Regions from separate parts of the Streptomyces sp. NPDC001002 genome, predicted to be linked through region 2. Evidence: riboswitches for the same ligand, from Rfam matches in the RefSeq annotation. Region 2 holds a riboswitch; the other holds the start of a gene.
The links. Region 2 has a riboswitch for cobalamin ahead of ACWDR3_RS31215 (ribonucleoside-diphosphate reductase subunit alpha). Riboswitches for the same ligand answer to the same signal wherever they lie in the genome.
Positions count from the first base shown of each region.

Region 1: another riboswitch for cobalamin. It lies ahead of metE (5-methyltetrahydropteroyltriglutamate--homocysteine S-methyltransferase); the one in region 2 lies ahead of ACWDR3_RS31215 (ribonucleoside-diphosphate reductase subunit alpha).

Region 1 is NZ_JBSFLV010000120.1:10,617-16,877, reverse strand. Features, by position in the region: gene ACWDR3_RS36590 (CbtA family protein) at 1-533, shown strand, start outside; gene ACWDR3_RS36585 (histidine phosphatase family protein) at 614-1,222, opposite strand; gene metE (5-methyltetrahydropteroyltriglutamate--homocysteine S-methyltransferase) at 1,355-3,673, opposite strand; cobalamin riboswitch at 3,847-4,070, opposite strand; gene helR (RNA polymerase recycling motor ATPase HelR) at 4,167-6,261, opposite strand, start outside.
Region 2 is NZ_JBSFLV010000084.1:24,852-31,112, forward strand. Features, by position in the region: gene ACWDR3_RS31210 (ribonucleotide-diphosphate reductase subunit beta) at 1-235, opposite strand, end outside; gene ACWDR3_RS31215 (ribonucleoside-diphosphate reductase subunit alpha) at 235-2,598, opposite strand; cobalamin riboswitch at 2,722-2,850, opposite strand; gene ACWDR3_RS31220 (GNAT family N-acetyltransferase) at 2,915-3,421, opposite strand; gene ACWDR3_RS31225 (CHAP domain-containing protein) at 3,496-4,167, opposite strand; gene ACWDR3_RS31230 (nSTAND1 domain-containing NTPase) at 4,453-6,261, shown strand, end outside.

The DNA of each region.
Region 1 (6,261 bases), on a different contig from region 2:
TCGCGTTCGGCGGCATCGCCGCGCTCGCCTTCTGCTTCGCGCTCGGCCGCGTCGGCCGGTTCAGCCCGCGGGCGACCGCGCTGCTGCTGTCCGGCTGCGCCCTGCTGGCCGTCTACGTCGTCCCGTTCCTGAAGTACCCGGCCAACCCGCCGGCGGTCGGCGACCCCGACACCATCGGCAAGCGGACCACCCTGTACTTCCTGATGATGGTCCTCAGCGTGCTCCTCGCGATCGTCGCGACCATCCTCGGCAAGCGGCTCGCACCGAGCCTGGGCACCTGGTACGCCACCGTCGTCGCGCTCGCCGCGTTCGCCCTGGTGATCGGGCTGGCGTACGCGTTCCTGCCGGTGATCAACGAGGTCCCCGCGGACTTCCCGGCCACCGTGCTGTGGCGCTTCCGGCTCTCCGCGCTGGCCATGCAGATCACCCTGTGGGGCGGATTCGGCCTGGCTTTCGGCGAGTTGGCCGAACGGCTGCTGAACCCGAAGCCGGCCACGGTGCCGGCGAGTACGGCGGTGCCCGCACCGCACTGACACGACCCGGAGGACGGGGCGGGCGGTGTCAGCCGCGCCGCGCGATCATCACGCAGTTACGTGAGCACAGGGACACGGCGTCATGACCCGCCGGCCGGCGGGACTCCGGCCGCCCCGGCCGTCTCCAGCGGGTCTCCGACCCGCACGTTCCACCGGCCCGCCCGCCCACTGACCGTGGTGGCCGTCAACGGCAGCACGTCCACCCGCCAGAAAGCCGCCGCGGGCGCGCCCAACGCGTGCACCACCGCGGCCCGTACGACATCCGGTTCGACCACGGCGAGCGTACGGCCGTCCGCGCCGAGGGACGCCTCCAGCCACCGTGCCACCCGCGCGCACAACTCCTCGACGGACTCCCCGCCGTGCGGAGCCGACGCGGGATCGGCGAGCCACTGTGCCACCGCCTCGGGCTCACCGGCACCGACCTCTGCGAGCGTGAGCCCCCGCCAGCGCCCCACGTCCAGCCCCGCCAACTCCGCTGCTTCCTCGCACCCGTTGAGGCCCAACGCGGTCGCCGTCTGACGACAGCGCACACCGGGCGACACGACGACACGCGCGGCCGAGGGCAGGGCGCCGGCCGCGGCACGGGCCCCCGCCTCACCGCCGGCCTCGATCGAACCCCCGTCGTCGAAACGTGCCTGGCGCAGCGAGGTGCTCATCGCGGGCGAGATGAAGGTGACACGGCTGGTCACGGACGGCTCCTCCTGGTGCGGTCGGTGGTGTGGCGGTCTCCATTGGACACTGCGCGCAGGCACGTGTGCCGGCCGGGGAGGGGGCCTCGGCGTCCCTCCCCGGCCGAACGGACCCGACCTCAGGACCCGATGTCAGGCCCCGGGCAGTTCCTCACGGACCGTGCGGGCGGCGGCGACCAGGTTCTCCAGCGACGCACGGGTCTCCGGCCAACCGCGGGTCTTGAGACCGCAGTCGGGGTTGACCCACAACCGCTCGGCGGGGATGGCCCTGAGCCCGGTACGCAGTAGATCGGCGACCTCCTCCGCGCTAGGCACCCGCGGCGAGTGGATGTCGTACACGCCCGGTCCCGCCTCGCGCGGATAGCCGTGGGCGGCGAGTTCGCGCGCGACCTGCATGTGCGAGCGGGCCGCCTCCAGGCTGATGACGTCCGCGTCGAGATCGTCGATGGCCTGGACGATGTCCCCGAACTCGGCGTAGCACATGTGGGTGTGGATCTGCGTGTCCGGCCGCACCCCACCCGTGCTGAGCCGGAACGCCTCGGTCGCCCACGCCAGATACGCGGCACGATCGGCGGTGCGCAGCGGGAGCGTCTCGCGCAGGGCGGGCTCGTCGACCTGGATCACCGAAGTCCCGGCCGCCTCAAGGTCGTTGACCTCCTCGCGCAGGGCGAGCGCCACCTGCCGGGCGGTGTCGCCGAGCGGCTGGTCGTCCCGGACGAAGGACCAGGCGAGCATGGTGACCGGCCCGGTGAGCATGCCCTTGACCGGGCGCGGGGTGAGGGACTGGGCGTACGTCGTCCAGTGCACGGTCATCGGCTCGGGGCGGGAGATGTCGCCGGCCAGGATCGGCGGGCGGACGTAACGGGTGCCGTAGGACTGCACCCAGCCGTGCTGCGTGGCCAGGTACCCCGTGAGCTGCTCGGCGAAGTACTGGACCATGTCGTTGCGTTCGGCCTCGCCGTGCACCAGGACGTCCAGACCGGTCTTCTCCTGGAAGGAGATGACCTCCTGGATCTCGGCCCTGATGCGCTCCTCGTAGCCGGCCGTGTCGATCCGGCCAGCCCTCAAGTCCGCGCGGGCGGTGCGCAGTTCACCGGTCTGCGGGAAGGAGCCGATCGTGGTGGTCGGCAGCAGCGGCAGACCGAGGTGGGCACGCTGGGCCGTGGCACGTGTGGCGTACGGCTGGGAGCGGCGGGCGTCGGCCTCCGTGACGGCGGCGGCTCGGGCCCGTACCGCCGGGTCGTGCGTGATCGGCGAGCCCGCGCGGGAGGCCAAGTCCGCACGGTTGGCGGCGAGTTCGGCGGCGATCGTGTCGGTGCCCTGGGCGAGCCCCTTGGCGAGGGTGACGATCTCGGCCGTCTTCTGCTTCGCGAACGCCAGCCAGCGCAGGATCTGCGGCTCGATGTCCCGCTCCCGGGCGGAGTCGAGCGGCACGTGCAGCAGCGAGCAGGAGGCGGACACGTCGACCCGGTCGGCGAGGCCGAGCAGGGTGCCGAGGGTGGAAAGGGACGCGGACAGGTCGTTCACCCAGATGTTGCGGCCGTTGACCACACCGGCGACCAGCCGCTTGCCGGGCAGTCCGCCCACGGCGGCCAGCGCGTCGAGGTTGGCCGCGGCGGCCTCGGTGAAGTCCAGCGCGAGCCCCTCCACCGGCGCCTTCGCCAGCACCGGCAGCGCCTCGCCGAGCCGGTCGAAGTACGAGGCGACCAGGATCTTCGGCCGGTCGGTGAGGCCACCGAGGTCACGGTAGGCGCGCGTGGCGGCGTTCAGCTCGGCCGGGGTGCGGTCCTGGACCAGGGCGGGCTCGTCCAGCTGCACCCACTCGGCGCCCGCAGCGCGCAGGTCGGCGAGGACGTCGGCGTACACCGGCAGCAGTCGGTCGAGCAGGGTGAGGGGGTCGAAGTCGGCAGGTACGCCCGGAGCCGGCTTCGCCAGCAGGAGGTACGTGATCGGGCCGACCAGCACCGGACGGGCGTTCAGCCCGAGGGCCAGGGCCTCCGCCAACTCCTCGACCTGCTTGGTCGAGTCGGCGGTGAAGACGCTGTCGGGCCCCAACTCGGGCACCAGATAGTGGTAGTTGGTGTCGAACCACTTCGTCATCTCCAGCGGCGCCACGTCCTGGGTGCCGCGCGCCATGGCGAAGTAGCCGTCCAGAGCGTCCGCTTCGACGGCGGCGCGGTGGCGGGCGGGGACGGCGCCGACCATGACGGTGGCGTCGAGGACGTGGTCGTAGTACGAGAAGTCGCCGGTCGGCACCTCGTCGACGCCGGCCTTCGCCAGCTCCCGCCAGTTGGTGGCACGGAGCTCTGCGGCCGTGGCGCGCAGGGCGTCGGCGGTGACGCGGCCCTTCCAGTAGCCCTCGATGGCCTTCTTCAGTTCCCGGTCCGGGCCCTGGCGGGGGTAGCCGTACACGGTGGCCCGCGCTGCCGCGGCTGCGGTCCTGGTGGTCACGGAGATCTCCTTCGCGAGATGGATCCCTGAGATCCCGGCGACGGGACGCGAGCGCGAAGGGTGACGAGACCGGGCGGGCACGACCCTGAGCGGCAATGGGAACCGCGCGGTCGTCCGCCTGGTATGTACGCCGACCCGCCCACGAGGTCACCGGGATGTCCGCGCACGAATCGGCCGTACGCGGGCAGGTGGCAGGTCTTCGGACTCGCGGGCACGTCCTCCGGTCTCCCGGCGGACTCCTACTGGCCGTCGCTTCCCAAGCCCTTCGTGGGCCCAGTGCGTATGACGGCGGTCGTTCCCGCTCACCGCTGCGGGGCAGTCCCGGATTCCCACCGGGTTCCCTCTTGCGACGCATCCCGTCTGGCGGACGGGGCGAACCAGCTGCATCCGCCAGCCTACGGGGTGACGCGACGGACCGAAGCGCCGCGTCCACCATCCGGAGGGTGAGCCGGCCCACTCGGGACCGGATCAGCCCTGGTCGTAGGAGGGGTGGTCAGCTGGTGAGGACGACGAGTTGCTGGGTCGCCCGGGTCATCGCCACATAGTGGTCGACCGCTCCTTCGATGCCCTCGCCGAACTTCTCCGGGTCGACGAGGACGACCAGGTCGAACTCGAGTCCCTTCGACAGCTCGGGAGTCAGGGAGCGGACGCGGGACGTCGCCCGGAACGTGGGATCGCCGATGACGCAGGCGATCCCGTCGTCGTGCGCGGTGAGCCAGGTGTCGAGGACGTCGGTCAGATCCGAGGCGGGTCCGTGGACGACGGGGATGCCGCTGCTGCGGATGGAGGTCGGGACGTTGGCGTCCGGGAGCGCGGCCCGGATGACCGGCTCGGCCTCGGCCATGACCTCTTCCGGCGTGCGGTAGTTGATGCTCAGCGAGGCCACGTCGATCCGGTTGAGCCCGATGCGTTCGAGCCGTTCCTGCCACGACTCCGTGAACCCGTGCCGGGCCTGGGCGCGGTCCCCGACGATGGTGAAGCTCCGGGACGGACACCGCACCAGCAGCATCTGCCACTCCGCGTCGGTCAGCTCCTGCGCCTCGTCCACGACGACGTGCGCGAACGGGCCGGCGAGCAAGTCCGGGTCGACGGTGGTCAGTTCGGCCTCGTCGACGAGGCTGACCTGGGCGTCCTCGCCGCGCAGCATCTTCACCAGGCCGATGCCCTCGTCGCCGTCGTCGCCCGAGGTGGCCACGGCCTCGATCAGGTTGTCGACGACCTGGGTCATGCGCTCGCGCTGGGCGGCGAGGACGGCCTTGTGCCGACGCTCGCGCCGCGCCGCCTCAGGGTCACCGAGCCGCTGTCGCGCCGCGTCCAGGAAGGGGAGGTCGGACACCGTCCAGGCCTGGGCCTCCGCGCGCTGCAGCTTCTGCACGTCGTCGCGGTCCAGCCAGGGGGCGCACATCCGCAGATAGGCGGGGACCGTCCACAGATCGCCGACCAGGTCGATCGCTTCGAGCAGCGGCCAGGCGCGGTTGAAGGCCGTCAGCAGCGCCCGGTTCTGCAGCAGCGACTTGCGCAGCAGGGTGGTCGGGGCGTCCCCCTCGTGCTTCTCCATGAGGAGCGTGAGCAGCTCCTCCCAGACCTGCTCGCGCGCCTCGTTGTGCGGGGTTCCGGGCTCCGCCGCGTCGAACGCCACGGCCCAGTCGTCGGGGGTCAGCGGGATGTCGGACCAGTGGGTCGTGACCGTCATGCCCTTGGCGGGCGGCTCCTCGTAGAACCTGACGGCCCTCTCGATCGCCTTCACCAGGTCCGCGGACGACTTGAGGGCGGCCACGTCGGGGTCGCTCTCGACCGCCGCCGCGGCTCCCTCGGCGACGAGGTCCCGCAGGATGCAGGTCTGCACGCCCTCCTCGCCGAGGCTGGGCAGGACGTCGGAGACGTAGTCCAGGTAGGGCCGGTGCGGACCGACGAACAGGACACCGCCACGGCGATGGCCGAGACGCGGGTCGGAGTACAGGAGGTAGGCGGAGCGGTGCAGGGCGACGACGGTCTTGCCCGTGCCCGGTCCGCCGTCGACGACGAGCGTGCCGCGGGAGCCCGCGCGGATGATGGCGTCCTGGTCGGCCTGGATGGTGCCGAGCACGTCCCGCATCCGGGACGACCGATTGCTGCCGAGACTGGCGATGAAGGCGGACTGGTCGTCGAGCGCGGCATGCCCCGCGAACCCGTCGGCGCTGAACACCTCGTCCCAGTAGTCGCTGATCCGGCCCTCGGACCAGCGGTACCTGCGGCGGCTCGCCAGACCCATCGGGTTGGCGTGGGTGGCGCCGAAGAACGGCTCGGCCGCGGGGGAGCGCCAGTCGAGCAGCAGCCGACGGCCCGTGCTGTCGGTGAGGCCGAGGCGTCCGACGTACACGGGCTCGGAGCCGTCCGCGAGGACCATGTGCCCCAGGCACAGATCCAGGCCGAAGCGGCGCAGGGTGCGCAGCCGGGCGGTCACCTGGTGGACCTCGGTGTCCCGGTCCATCGCCTCCCGGCCGAGACCGCCGGGTGCCCTGCGGGCGGTGTCGAGGCGCTCGGTCAGCTCGGCGATCGACTCCTCCAGGCACGCCGCGATGGCCGCGAAGTGCTGCTCGTCGCCGGAG
Region 2 (6,261 bases):
TGTTCGCCACGATCGAGTCGCCCGTCGCGAAGAACGCGACCAGCCGGCCGATCATGTGCTGCTCACCCGGCGTCAGCTTCGCGAGATCGGTGACGTCCGAGTGGAGGTCGACCTCCTCGACGGTCCAGGTGTTCTTGATGGCGTCCCGGTAGCGCTCGTAGAAGTCGGGGTAGCGCATGGGGCGGAGGGTCAGCTCGAAGCCCGGGTCGAGAAGGTTCTTGGCTTCGGTGGTCATTACTGGCATGCCTCGCAGGACTCGGGGTTTTCCAGGGAGCAGGCGACCGCGTCGGGGTCGGCGATCTGCTGGACGGGGATGGGGGTTTGGGTCTGGGCCTGGGCCGCGCGGGCGATCCTCGTCGCCGGCCTCGACCGCAGGTAGTACGTCGTCTTCAGGCCCTGCTTCCAGGCGTACGCGTACATCGACGAGAGCTTGCCGATGGTCGGGGTCTCCAGGAAGAGGTTGAGGGACTGGGACTGGTCCAGGTACGGGGTGCGGGCCGCGGCCATGTCGATCAGGCCGCGCTGCGGGATCTCCCACGCCGTGCGGTACAGCGCGCGGACGTCCGCCGGGATCCAGGCGAAGGCCTGCACCGAGCCGTTGGCCTCGCGCAGGGCCTCGCGGGTGCGGGCGTCCCAGACGCCGAGTTTCTTCAACTCGTCGACCAGGTACGAGTTGACCTGGAGGAACTCACCGGACAGCGTCTCGCGCTTGAACAGGTTGGAGACCTGCGGCTCGATGCACTCGTAGACGCCCGCGATCGAGGCGATGGTGGCGGTGGGGGCGATCGCGAGCAGGAGGCTGTTGCGCATGCCTACCCTGGCGATACGTTCCCGCAGTGCCGACCAGCGCTCCGGCCAGGTCAGTTCGACGTCGTAGTGGTCGGGGTGCAGGACGCCCCGGGCCGTGCGGGTCTTCTCCCAGGCCGGCAACGGGCCGTTGCGCTCGGCCAGGTCCGTCGACGCCTCGTACGCGGCGAGCATGATGCGCTCGGCGATGCGGGTGGAGAGGGCCTTGGCCTCGGGGGAGTCGAAGGGGAGGCGGAGTTTGAAGAAGACGTCCTGGAGGCCCATGGCACCGAGGCCGACCGGACGCCATTTCGCGTTGGAGCGGCCCGCCTGCTCGGTCGGGTAGAAGTTGATGTCGACGACCCGGTCGAGGAAGGTGACGGCCGTGCGGACGGTCTCGTCCAGCCGGTCCCAGTCGATGTCCCGGCCGACCACGAAGGCGCCGAGATTGACCGAGCCCAGGTTGCAGACCGCGGTCTCGCCGTCGTCCGTGACCTCCAGGATCTCCGTGCAGAGGTTGGAGGAGTGGACCGTGTGGCCTGGCTCGGCGGTCTGGTTGGCGGTGCGGTTGGCCGCGTCCTTGAAGGTCAGCCAGCCGTTGCCGGTCTGCGCGAGGGTGCGCATCATGCGGCCGTAGAGGTCGCGGGCCGGGATGGTCTTGCGGGCGAGCCCGGCGGCCTCCGCCTTGCGGTACGCGGCGTCGAACTCCGCGCCCCACAGGTCGACCAGTTCGGGCACATCGGCGGGGGAGAACAGGGACCAGACGCCGTCCTCGTTGACCCGCCGCATGAACTCGTCCGGGATCCAGTGCGCGAGGTTCAGGTTGTGCGTACGCCGGGCGTCCTCACCGGTGTTGTCCCGCAGCTCCAGGAACTCCTCGATGTCGGAGTGCCAGGTCTCCAGGTAGACCGCGGCCGCGCCCTTGCGCCGGCCGCCCTGGTTCACGGCGGCGACGGAGGCGTCGAGCGTCTTGAGGAACGGGACGATGCCGTTGGAGTGCCCGTTCGTGCCGCGGATCAGTGAACCCCGGGAGCGGATGCGGGAGTAGGCGATGCCGATGCCGCCGGCGTGCTTGGAGAGGCGGGCGACCTGGTGGTAGCGGTCGTAGATGGAGTCCAGCTCGTCCAGCGGGGAGTCGAGGAGGTAGCAGGACGACATCTGGGGGTGCCGGGTGCCGGAGTTGAAGAGCGTGGGGGAGGAGGGGAGGTAGTCGAGCCGGCTCATCAGGCGGTAGAGCGAGGCGACTTCGTCGAGCGCACGCCTGCTGTCGTCCTCCGCCAGACCGGCTGCCACGCGCAGCATGAAGTGCTGCGGGGTCTCGACGACCTTGCGGGTGATGGGGTGGCGCAGCAGGTAGCGGCTGTGCAGGGTGCGCAGGCCGAAGTAGCCGAAGCGGTCGTCGGCCTGCCGGTCGATCAGTTCGTCGAGGCGGGCCGCGTGGACGCGGACGAACTCGGCGGTGCGGTCGGCGATGAGGCCCTCGCGGTGGCCGACGGCGACGGACTCGGTGAAGGACGTCACGCCCTGCGAGGCGGCCTCGGCGCGGATCGAGATGGTCAGCAGCCGGGCGGCGACCTGCGAGTAGGCGGGGTCCTCCGAGATGAGACCGGCGGCGGCCTCCGTGGCCAGCTCGCGCAGTTCGGCCTCGTCGGCCTGCGCGGAGCGGCCGCGCAGCGCGGCGGCGGCGACGCGGCCGGGGTCTGCGTCGGGGAGGTCGGCGGTCAGCTCGGTCAGGATCCGCAGCAACGCGGTACCGGGGCCGTCGGTCTCCGGCGCGGTGACTGAAGCCGGGTCGGCTGGCGCGATGGTCACGTGGGGCTCTCCCTCGCTGGGCACGGGGGCCTGGCGGAGGGCAGGGGGCAGCCACGAACGCACGACGGCGTCGCGTCCCCGGCCCATTCCACGAGGCCCGGACGTCATGGCACCCGACCGGCTTGGTCGGGCGCACTGTCGGCAGGTCCTCGGACTGACGCCCATACGTGTGCGAACACGCATGAGTACACCGTTGCGGGACAGTTCCGGATTCGCACCGGATTCCCCTGCGACGACAGCGAGCATGAGCATACATCTTGTGCTGGGTTGTAGTAGCACCCCTAGATGTTGTGTCGCGCGCCGACTTCGGAGCGTGTCAGAACGTCAACTGATAGGTGAGCAGCACGAAGTCGCCGGCCTCCGGAATGGGGTTCCAGTCGCGCTCCGGGACGCGGACGAAGCCGAGGCGTTCGTAGATGCGGTGGGCGGCGCGCATGGTCGGCTGGGTGGACAGGACGATGCCGGTGCAGTCCTCGGCGGCTCGCGCGCGGTCGACGCAGGCGCGGACGAGTGCCTCGCCGGCGCCCCGGCCGCGGGCGGCCCGGTCGACGGCGAGCATCCGGATCTCGGCCTCGGTGGGGCCGGCCCGCTCGGCCATGTGCGTGCCGGCCGTGACGAAGGTGACCCCGCCGAGGATCCGGTCCCCGTCCGCGGCGACCAATACGTCGGCGACGGTCGCCCGCTTGGCCACGTCTCTGAGCTCGCCGAGGTACCAGTCGCTCTCCCCGAAGGTCAGCAGGTCGTCCTGGAGATAGGCCTGGGCGGTGATCTCGCCGAGGGTCTCGTATTCGCTGGGGTGCGCTGCCCGGATCACGATGTCCATGGGGGCGAGTGTGCCCGACGGGTACGACAACGGGCCGCCGGTTTTTCTCCGACGGCCCGCTCGTCCGGTGCGGCTCAGCTGCGGGCGGCGTAACCCCGTACCTTCAGCGTGGCGTTGTTGCGGCCGGGCAGCTTCGGTCCCTCGGCGCCTACCCAGCGGTACTGCTTCATGGTGATGCTGTCGGAGCCGCGGCCCGCGTTGCCCTCGACGGTGGTCACCGTGCGGCCGTCGCTGCCGCCCACTGCCACCACGACCGCGACATGCCCCCTGGGCGCACGGCTGTTGTGGTTGTGCCACACGATCACGTCCCCGCGCTGCGGCGGCTGTCCGGGTCGGTAGGGGTGGAACCGGTCGCCCACGCCGGTCTCCCAGGCCCGGGAGGACTTGTAGTCGGTGGGCGTCGCGGCCGAGTTGGCCCACATCGCGCGGGCGAAGTAGCCGCACCACGCGTCTCCGTTGAAGCCGTTGTACTCGTTGAGGTTCTTGCCGCCCAGGTAGTTGTCGTGTCCGGAGTCGCCGGGCGTGCTCAGCCTGACCGGGCCGTTGGGGGTCGCTTTGTAGCGGTGCGCGGTGGTGAGAGCGGTGTTGGCGCGGTCCACGATGGCCTGACGGAGGGGACTCGGCGCCGAGTTCGGGCGGGCGGCCGATGTGGCCGGGGCGGTGGACGCGGTCGCGGGAGCGCAGACGAGGGCGGGGACGGCGAGCAGGGCGGCCGCGATCAGGCTGTGCAGGGCATGGTGGCGCACGGATTCCTCCGGGGTGGTGGGTGAAGGGATAAGGGGCGCGGCGCACAACTCGCGTTCTCGCATGTGATGCCGCGCCCGCTGAACGCGCCGTCACTCCGGGTAGGTTGCCGACTCCGGAATGCGACGATGTGACGACAGGTGTAGCAGGTGCGATCAGAGTTCGACGAGGCCGATGAGGGGGTTGCCGGTTGCCGAAGCGAGGGGCAACCGGCAACAGGCGGGGACGGTGACGCCGACCGGCCGGACGGATCAGGAAACGGCAAGGCAGCCGGCTATGGCGCCGAGGTGCGGCGGCGCCGGATGGCGGCCGGTCTGACCCAGGACGCGCTGAGTACGAAGGTCAAGTACGACAAGGCCCACATCAGTCGCGTCGAGAACGGCCGGGCACCGGGCAGTGCCACTCTCGCCCAGGCCCTGGACACGTACTTCGGCACCGACGGCCGGCTCATCGCCCTCCACGAGCGGGAAGTCGTACGCAGCGGCCGTAAGCTCCCCACCCCCCGCAGCCCGGAAGGCGATTGTCCGTTCCGCGGCCTCGCCGCCTACACGGCCGCCTGGGCTCATCTCTACCGCGGTCGAGGCGCTGCCGTCGGCGCCCTGATCGAGGGTCTCGACCGGCGGGCTCCCGACCAGGGCCCCTATGTCGTGGTGGCGCCGTCCGGCGCGGGCAAGACCTCGCTCCTCAAGGCGGGACTCATGGGCGCCCTCGCGGCCGGCCGGCTGCCGGGCTCACAGGACTGGCCGGTCATCGAACTCACCCCGGGCGAGCAGCCGTTGGACCGGCTCGCGCAGGCTGTCACCGCCCGCCTGCGCACCGACCCCGACCGCACGCTCGCCGCTGTACGCTCATCCGCCGGGGACTTCGCCGACCTGCTGCGTGCGGCGGACCCGCGACCGGGGGAGCGGCCGGCCGAACGGCCCTACCGGACCCTGGTCCTCGTCGACCAGTTCGAGGAGGCGTTCGCGCAGTGCCAGGACCCTGGGCAGCGGCGGGCCTTCTTCGACCTGCTGTGTGAGCTGACCGCGCTCCGTGACGGCGCGGGCGAACCCGTCGTCCTCGTGGTGCTCGGCATGCGCGCCGATTTCTACGGCCGTTGCCTGACCCACCCCGGGCTCACCGCTGCCCTGCGCGCGGCTCCCTTCCTCCTCGAACCTATGACGGAGGTGGAACTGCGGGAAGTGATCACCGAGCCCGGCGAGGAGGCCGGCCTGGTCGTCGACGACGCGCTGGTCGAGGTCCTGCTGCACGAACTGGGCGCGTTGTCCGATCCGTTCGCCGACGACGAGGGCTGCGCGCCGGGTGCGCTGCCCCTGCTCTCCCACGCGCTCCGGGTCACCTGGATGCACCGCGAGGGCAACCGCCTCACCGCCGCCGCCTACCGCAAGTCCGGTGGTATCCGACGGGCCCTCTCCCTCTCCGCCGACCAGGTCTACGGGCAACTCGACGCCCGTGGGCAGCGCATCGCCGAGCATGCCTTCGTGCGCCTCGGCCGCCGTGACGACCTGCACGACACCACCCGTCGGCGCATCAGCCGTGCCCGGCTGCTCGACCTGCTGCCGGGCGACGAGGCCGAAGTCGCCGCCGTCCTGGAGGCGTTCGTAAGGGAGAGGCTGCTGACCGTCCACGCCGAACCCGGCGGCGAGGTCACCGTCCAGGTCGCCCACGAGGCGTTGCTCGCGTCCTGGCCCCTCGTACGACAGTGGATCACGCACGACCAGTTGATGGGCAGGGTCGGCCGGGGGCTGTCCGAAGCGGCCGTGCAGTGGCAGGACGCCCGACGCGACCATGCCCTGCTGCTGGCCGGCGCTCAACTGGCTGACTCCGTCCGTTGGGCGGACGAGCACGAGGACGAACTCGGCCCGCTGCCGAGGGAGTTCCTGGCGGCGAGCCGGGAGCGGGAGCGGCGGCGGGTGCGGCGGCGGCGGTGGGTGCTTCAACTGCTGGCTCTGGGGATCGCCCTGGTGGTGCTGGCTGCTGTGGTCGTCGTCATGAGCGCGAAGCAGCGGGCGACGGAGACGGAGGAGCGGACCTCCCATGCCAAGGCGCTGGCCAACCAGGCGTCCGCCCTGGGGGAGAGCAATCCCGAGGCATCC